DNA from 2 places in the Microbacterium sp. JC 701 genome. Region 1 is predicted to be linked to the other one. Evidence: riboswitches for the same ligand, from Rfam matches in the RefSeq annotation. Region 1 holds a riboswitch; the other holds the start of a gene.
What was found. Region 1 has a riboswitch for thiamine pyrophosphate ahead of LPW41_RS15495 (ECF transporter S component). Riboswitches for the same ligand answer to the same signal wherever they lie in the genome.

Region 1 (3,398 bases):
TTCCAGGCGTCGAGGGTGCCGGTCTTCACACCGATCACGCCGGGATCCTCGAGCAGGGAGTTGCCGTTGCGGAACGTGCCCGCCCCCGGCAGCGTCAGCTCGGGCGTGCGCACGATCTCGGCGATCACGGGGTTGGCGAGAGCGCGCTCGGCGAGGGCGATGAGGGCGGCGGGCGTCGCGGTGTTGCCCGCCTCGATCCCGGTCGGGTTGACGATCGTGATGCCGTCGATGCCGCGCTGGGCGAGGTACTCTCCCGCGGCGGCGGCGAAGGCGGCATCCGATCCGAAGAGGTCGTTCGACAGGCGCTGCGCGTAGTTGTTCGCGGAGGCGATGAGCATGCCCTGCAGCATCTGCAACTGGGTGAGCGTGCCGTCGACGGGCACGTCGAGCGACGATTCGCCGCGCGCCCGGTACTGCCAGTAGTCGGCGCTGTCGGCCTGCGTGAAGGCGTACGTGCCACCCTGCTCGCCCGGCGCCAGCGGCAGCTTGTCGAGCACGACGAGGGCGGTGACGACCTTCGTGATGCTCGCGATCGACTCGGGGGCGTTCGCGGGAGTCGAGAGCGTCTCGGGCATGCCGTCGAGCGCGATCGCCGCTTCGCCCTGCGCCGGCCACGCGGGGTTCGCCGTGGGCGCGGCGGTCGGCTGCGCGGCGACGGTGCGCACGGTCGGAGCCACGGCGTTCAACGGCCAGAGCAGGGTCGCGGCGACGTATGCCGCGACCAGCATGAGCAGGAGGATCGGCGGAACGACGGTGGCTGGACGCAGGCGGCGCCGGCGCCCTCCGGCCAGCAGATCGCCCGCGCGAAGGGTCGATCCGGAGACGACGAAGGTCGGGGCGGGGCGCGGAGCGGCTGCCTGGTGGGGGTCGACCCACGCGAGCGCTCCGATGACGGTGGAGGTTCCGGATGCCGCGGCGGCGGTCGACGCGGGCGAGGCGTCGGTCGTCGGCGGCGGGGTCGTCGCGTCCGCCGGTGACGGCTGCGTGGTTGTGGCTGGGGACGCCTCGGCTTCGGCGCCCTCGGCGGCCGGTGCGACGGCGGCAGCGCCGGTCCGGGGTGCCTCGGCGTCGGCGGCACTCGCGGTAACGGGAGCCCCGGCCTCGGACGCCTCGGCCTCGACGGCGCCTGCAGCCCGCGGATCGGCCGGGGAAGCGGCATCCGAAGTCTGCTCCGACTCCGCCGGAGCGGCGAGCGGCTCGTCCGGGTTCCGCGGCGCGCATCGCGACTCCGGGATCTGCTCGCTCACCCGCCCACGCTACCCCGGGCGTGCCCCTATACTCGTCACCACAACCCACGGGAGTCCGGTGAGCCGGGCTGAGAGGAAGCGAATCCACGCTTCGACCGTCGAACCTGATCCGGATCATGCCGGCGCAGGGAGGAGAGAAATGCACACGTCCACGTCTGCCCCCGCGAACCGCTCGACGGTCGTCGCCTCGGACCGCTTGCGGTGGCGTGTCGTCGACATCGTCGTCGCCGCCGTGCTCGGCGTCGCGATCGGCCTGGTGTTCTGGGCCTGGAACACTGTCGGCGGCCTCTGGTTCGTCGCCATGGACGGCGTCACTCCCGGTCTCGGGGGCCTCGCGGTCGGTATCTGGCTGATCGGCGGCGTCGTCGGCGGGCTGATCATCCGCAAGCCCGGCGCGGCTCTGCTGGTCGAGCTCGTGGCCGCCGTCGTCTCGGCCCTCATCGGCAACGTGTGGGGTCCGCTCACGATCGTGTCGGGCCTGGCTCAGGGCCTCGGCGCCGAGCTGATCTTCCTCGCCTTCCTCTACCTGCGATTCACCCTGCCGGTCGCCATGCTCGCCGGAGTCGGCGCGGGCGTCGGCGCGTGGCTGAACGAGCTGTTCGTCGGGTCGTCGCCGAATATCGCCAAGACCGTCGAGTTCAACCTCATCTACCTCGGCACCCTCGTGGTTTCGGGTGCGCTGCTGGCCGGTCTGGTCGGCTGGCTGCTCGTGCGTGCACTGGCGGCCACCGGTGCGCTGAGCCGCTTCGCCGCCGGGCGGGAACGCCGCCGCGACGTCTGATGCCGCATCCCGCGCGCGTCGACGTCGAAGGCTGGGGCTGGCGCTACGCCGGTCGCAAGCTCCCCGCCACGCGCGAGATCGACCTCGTCATCGAGCCCGGCGAGCGGGTGCTGCTGCTCGGCGCCTCGGGTGCGGGCAAGTCGACCCTGCTCGCCGGTCTCGCGGGCCTGCTCGGAGGCAGTGACGAGGGGGAGCAGACCGGGCGCATCCTCGTCGACGGCGGGGCGCCCGAGGGGCAACGCGGACGCATCGGCCTGGTCCTGCAGGACCCCGAGGCGGGGATCGTGCTGTCGAAGGTGGGCGACGACGTGGCCTTCGGGTGCGAGAACCTCGGGGTGCCGGCATCCGACATCCCCCACCGGGTGGCGCACGCTCTGGCCTCCGTCGGTCTGACCGTGCCCCTCGACCGCCCGACGAAGGCGCTGTCGGGCGGGCAGAAACAGCGCCTCGCGCTCGCGGGTGTGCTCGCGATGCACCCCGGACTGCTGCTGCTCGACGAGCCGACCGCCAACCTCGACCCCGACGGCGTCGACGACGTGCGCGCGGCCGTCGAGGGCGTCATCGCGCGCGAGGGCACGACGCTCGTGCTGATAGAGCACCGCACCGCCGTGTGGGCCGACCTCATGACGCGGGTCGTGGTGCTGGCGCCGGGCGGGGGGCTGATCGCCGACGGCCCGCCCGATCGCGTGTTCGCGGAATATGGCGACGCGCTCGCCGCCGCCGGAGTGTGGGTCCCGGGTCGCCCGGTGGAGCTTCCGGTCGCCGCTCCCTCGTCGAATCCGGATGCCGTGCTGACGGCCGAGACGTTGGCCATCGGGCGCGAGAAGGGCACCGTCGTCGCGTCCGACCTCAACCTGATCGTCCCCACCGGCGCGGGCACCGTCGTGACGGGCCCGAACGGCGCGGGCAAGTCGACGCTCGCGCTCACCCTCGCGGGGCTCCTGCCCGAAGTCCGCGGAGAGGTGACCGCCGCGGCGGGGCTCGCGGCCCGCGGCATCCGGCGCCCGTCCCGCTGGCGCTCCACCGAACTGCTCACGCGCATCGGCACGGTGTTCCAGGAGCCCGAGCACCAGTTCCTGGCGTCGACGCTGCGCGACGAGCTCGCCGTGGGGCCGAGAGCGCTCCGGATGCCGGCGGCTCAGGTCGAGCAGATCGTCGACGAACTGCTCGAGCGACTCGACCTTGCCCCCCTCGCCCTCGCCAACCCGTTCACCCTGTCGGGCGGCCAGAAGAGGCGCCTATCGGTGGCGACGGTGCTCGCCGCCTCGCCCGAAGTGATCGTGCTCGACGAGCCGACCTTCGGTCAGGACCGTCGCGGCTGGACCGAGCTCGTCGCCCTGCTGCAACGCGAGATCGCACGCGGGCGCGCG
Region 2 (3,398 bases), on a different contig from region 1:
GGGGCCGTTGCCGCGTCCGACGTGCAGGTGCTCGGCGTTCTCGAGCGCACCCGTGAGCCAGCGCTTCGCGCGGGTCAGCGCGTCCGGCCACGACAGGCCGGACGCGGCGAGAGTGGCCATCGCCGACGACAGCGAGCACCCGGTGCCGTGCGTGTGGCGGGTGGCGACGCGGACCCCTGCGACCTCGTGCACGCCGGTCGCGTCGACGATGGCATCCGGACTCTCGGCCCCCGCGAGATGGCCGCCCTTCAGCAGCACGCGGGTCTGCGCGCTCGCAGCCAACGATCGGGCCTGAGCGACGGCGGCGTCCCACGTCGTCGCGCGGGGCTCGCCCACGAGCACGGCCAATTCGGCGAGGTTCGGGGTGACGAGATCGGCCCGACGGCAGAGCGACCGAACGGCGTCTTCGGCGTCGGTGTCGAGCAGGCGGTCGCCGCTGGTGGCCACCATCACGGGGTCGAGAACGACGAGGGGCGGTCGGACCTGCGCGAGCCAGGCATCGACGACCGCGACGATCGGAGCCGAGCCGAGCATGCCGATCTTCACGGCGTCGATCTCGACGTCGTCGCTCACCGCTCGCAATTGCGCTTCGAGGAACTCCGTCGGAGGAACGTGCACCGCACGCACGCCGCGGGTGTTCTGGGCGACCAGAGCGGTGACCACGGCCATGCCGTATCCGCCGAACGCGGCGATCGACTTGAGGTCGGCCTGCACGCCGGCACCGCCGGTCGGGTCTGTGCCGGCGATGCTCAGCACACGCACGCTCATGCGTCGGCCGCCCACGCGGTGCGCAGGGCGCGGACGACCGATCCCGGGTCGTCTGCTGCGCACACGGCCGATACGACGGCCACACCCGCCGCTCCGGCCCCGCGCAGCGCCGCGACGTCGCCCTCGCCGATGCCGCCGATCGCGACGCAGGGAAGAGGGGTGGATGCCGCGATCTCGGCGAATCCCTCGATGCCGAGCGGAGTGGGATGGTCGGGCTTGGTCTGCGTGGCGCGGATCACGCCGACGCCGAGGTAGTCGACGGTCCGCGCGGGCAGGGAATGTGCCACCGAGAGGTGCGCGGGGGTGTTGGCGGTCCAGCCGATGAGGGCGGCGGGACCCAGGAGGGTTCGCGCGGCGTCGACGGGCAGGTCGCTCTGGCCGAGGTGGACACCGTCGACCTGCGCACCGCGCGAGCGTGCGGCGAGCACCACGTCGAGGCGGTCGTCGACGACGAAGGCGCAGCGCCCGGCGATGACGTCGGCGAGGTCGAGGGTGCGGGCGAAGAGCTCGCCGCCCGTCGCGATCTTGTCGCGCAACTGCACGACCGTGACTCCGGCAGAGACCGCGGCATCGACGATGTCGCGCAGACGGGGGAAAGGCACGCGGTGGTCGGTGACGAGGTGCAGCGGCAGGTCGGGCATCATCGACCGCCTCCGGTACGTGCCTCGAGATCGTCGGGGCTGAGGGCGGCGAGTTCGTCGAGGAACGCCGCCGCGAACGAGCCGGGCCCCCGTGAGGAGCGGGCCGCGCGTTCCGACGCCGCCGCCCATACGGTGCTCGCAGCGACGGCGGCCTCGAACGGTGCGGTGACGGCGGCGAACGCGGCCATCGCCGCGCCGAGGGCGCATCCCCCTCCGGTGACCTGGGTGAGCAGGGCGCTGCCCCCGACGATCCGCGCCTCGCGATCGGCATCCACGATCAGGTCGATCTCTCCCGACACCGCGACCGTCGCGCCGGTGCGTCCTGCGAGGGCGACGGCCGCGTCACGCGCGTCGCTGGGGGAGTCGGTCGCGTCGACTCCGCGGCCGCCCGCCCCTGTTCCCGCGAGGGCGAGGATCTCGGAGGCGTTGCCGCGGATGATCGCCGGTCGCGCCGCGAGCAACTCGTGCGCCAGCGCCGTGCGCACGGGGAGGGCTCCGACGGCGACCGGATCCAGCACCCAGGGAGTGCCGGCGACGACGGCCTCGCGTGCCGCGTCGCGCTGCTCGGCAGTCGGGGTGCCGAGGTTCACCAGCACGCCCCCGGCGATCCCGGCGAACATCCCGGCCTCGCCGGGGATGTCGCACATCGCGGGAGCCGCGCCGAGAGCCAGGAGTGCGTTGGCGGTGAAGTTCGTCACCACCGCATTCGTGATGCACTGCGTGAGCGGCGCGGCTCGGCGCACGGCCTCGAGGGCCTCTGCGGGGGTGGACGGAGACGACGACGTGCGAACGACCATTCGCGACATCCCTTCGCTAGTACGAACTAGATCAGGTTCGACGGGTGTGTTCTCAGCCCTGGCGGGCACCCCGTGTCACTGCGGGCGACGCTAGCACGAAGGCCGCGGCCGCGATCGCGTGCGCCGGAACGTGAGGAATACCGAAGGGGTCGGACGTGCTGGGGCAGGGGCGGCTGCGCCCCGGAACGGAGCGACGTGGCCACCGCCGCCCCGCGCGGGAGCGGGCGCGGGCCTCAGAACCGCGCCGAGAACCCGCCGTCGGTGTGGAGCAGCTGACCGCTGATCCAGCGCCCCTGAGGGGAGAGCAGGAACGCCGTGATCCCGGCGATGTCGCGCGGGGTTCCCATGCGACCGAGCGCGTGATGGGGCGTCAGGGCGTCGCGGGTCTCATCGTCCATCCAGCCGGTGTCGATGGGGCCGGGGTTGACGACGTTCGCGGAGATGCCGCGAGGCCCGAGCTCTCGAGCCGCTGAGATCACGATGCGATCGAGCGCGCCCTTCGACGCGCCGTACGGCAGATTGCCGGTGGTGTGGTCGCTGGTGAAGGCGACGATGGCACCGCCCGTCTCGTCGACCTGCCGCGCGAACGCGGCGATGAGCAGCAGAGACGCCCGGGCGTTCACGGCGACGTGGGTGTCGAAGCTTTCGGCGCTGGTGTCGAGGATGCCGCTCTCGATGTCGTGGGCGTGGCTCAGCACCAGCGCGTGCAGGGGGCCACGCTCGCGGGCGATGCGCTCGATCAGCTCGGTCGGTGCCGCCGGATCGGCCAGGTCGCACGGGTAGTCGCCGGAGGCGAGCTCGCTCGTGACGACATCCCACCCCTCGTCGCGGAGGCGCGGAACGATCGCGGCCGCGATGCTGTTCGCGCGTGCGGCGCCGGTGACGAGGGCGAGAGGCATGCGTCGAGCGTACGGTGCGTGCGCGTGCGCGTGCGGGTGCGGGTGCGGGCGGGTGCGGGCGTGGGGGAGCGAGGGCGATGGCGAGGCGAGCGCGGGGGGCGCCGCTCACCAGCGCTGACGCAGCTGCCGGGCACGAATGCGGGCGGGCGTTGGCGGGTGTGATGGCGAGGCGAGCGCGAGGCCGCGGGTGCCGCTGCTCAGCGCAGGCGCGCCTGCCGGGCGCGGGCGCGGGCGCGTCTGCTCGAGGCGAGCGCATCGGCGCGGGCGCGGGTGCGCCTGCTCGAGGCGAGGGC

Region 2: it holds a riboswitch for thiamine pyrophosphate, as region 1 does, so the genes downstream of both, thiM (hydroxyethylthiazole kinase) here and LPW41_RS15495 (ECF transporter S component) in region 1, are expected to answer to the same signal.

What each region holds. Positions count from the first base shown of each region.
Region 1 covers NZ_JAJNCV010000004.1:277,965-281,362, reverse strand. Annotated here, with positions in the region: gene LPW41_RS17130 (D-alanyl-D-alanine carboxypeptidase family protein) at 1-1,247, opposite strand, end outside; TPP riboswitch at 1,285-1,395, shown strand; gene LPW41_RS15495 (ECF transporter S component) at 1,387-2,028, shown strand; gene LPW41_RS15490 (ABC transporter ATP-binding protein) at 2,028-3,398, shown strand, end outside.
Region 2 covers NZ_JAJNCV010000001.1:124-3,521, reverse strand. Annotated here, with positions in the region: gene thiD (bifunctional hydroxymethylpyrimidine kinase/phosphomethylpyrimidine kinase) at 1-768, opposite strand, end outside; gene thiE (thiamine phosphate synthase) at 765-1,409, opposite strand; gene thiM (hydroxyethylthiazole kinase) at 1,409-2,206, opposite strand; TPP riboswitch at 2,198-2,289, opposite strand; gene LPW41_RS00005 (SDR family oxidoreductase) at 2,440-3,105, opposite strand.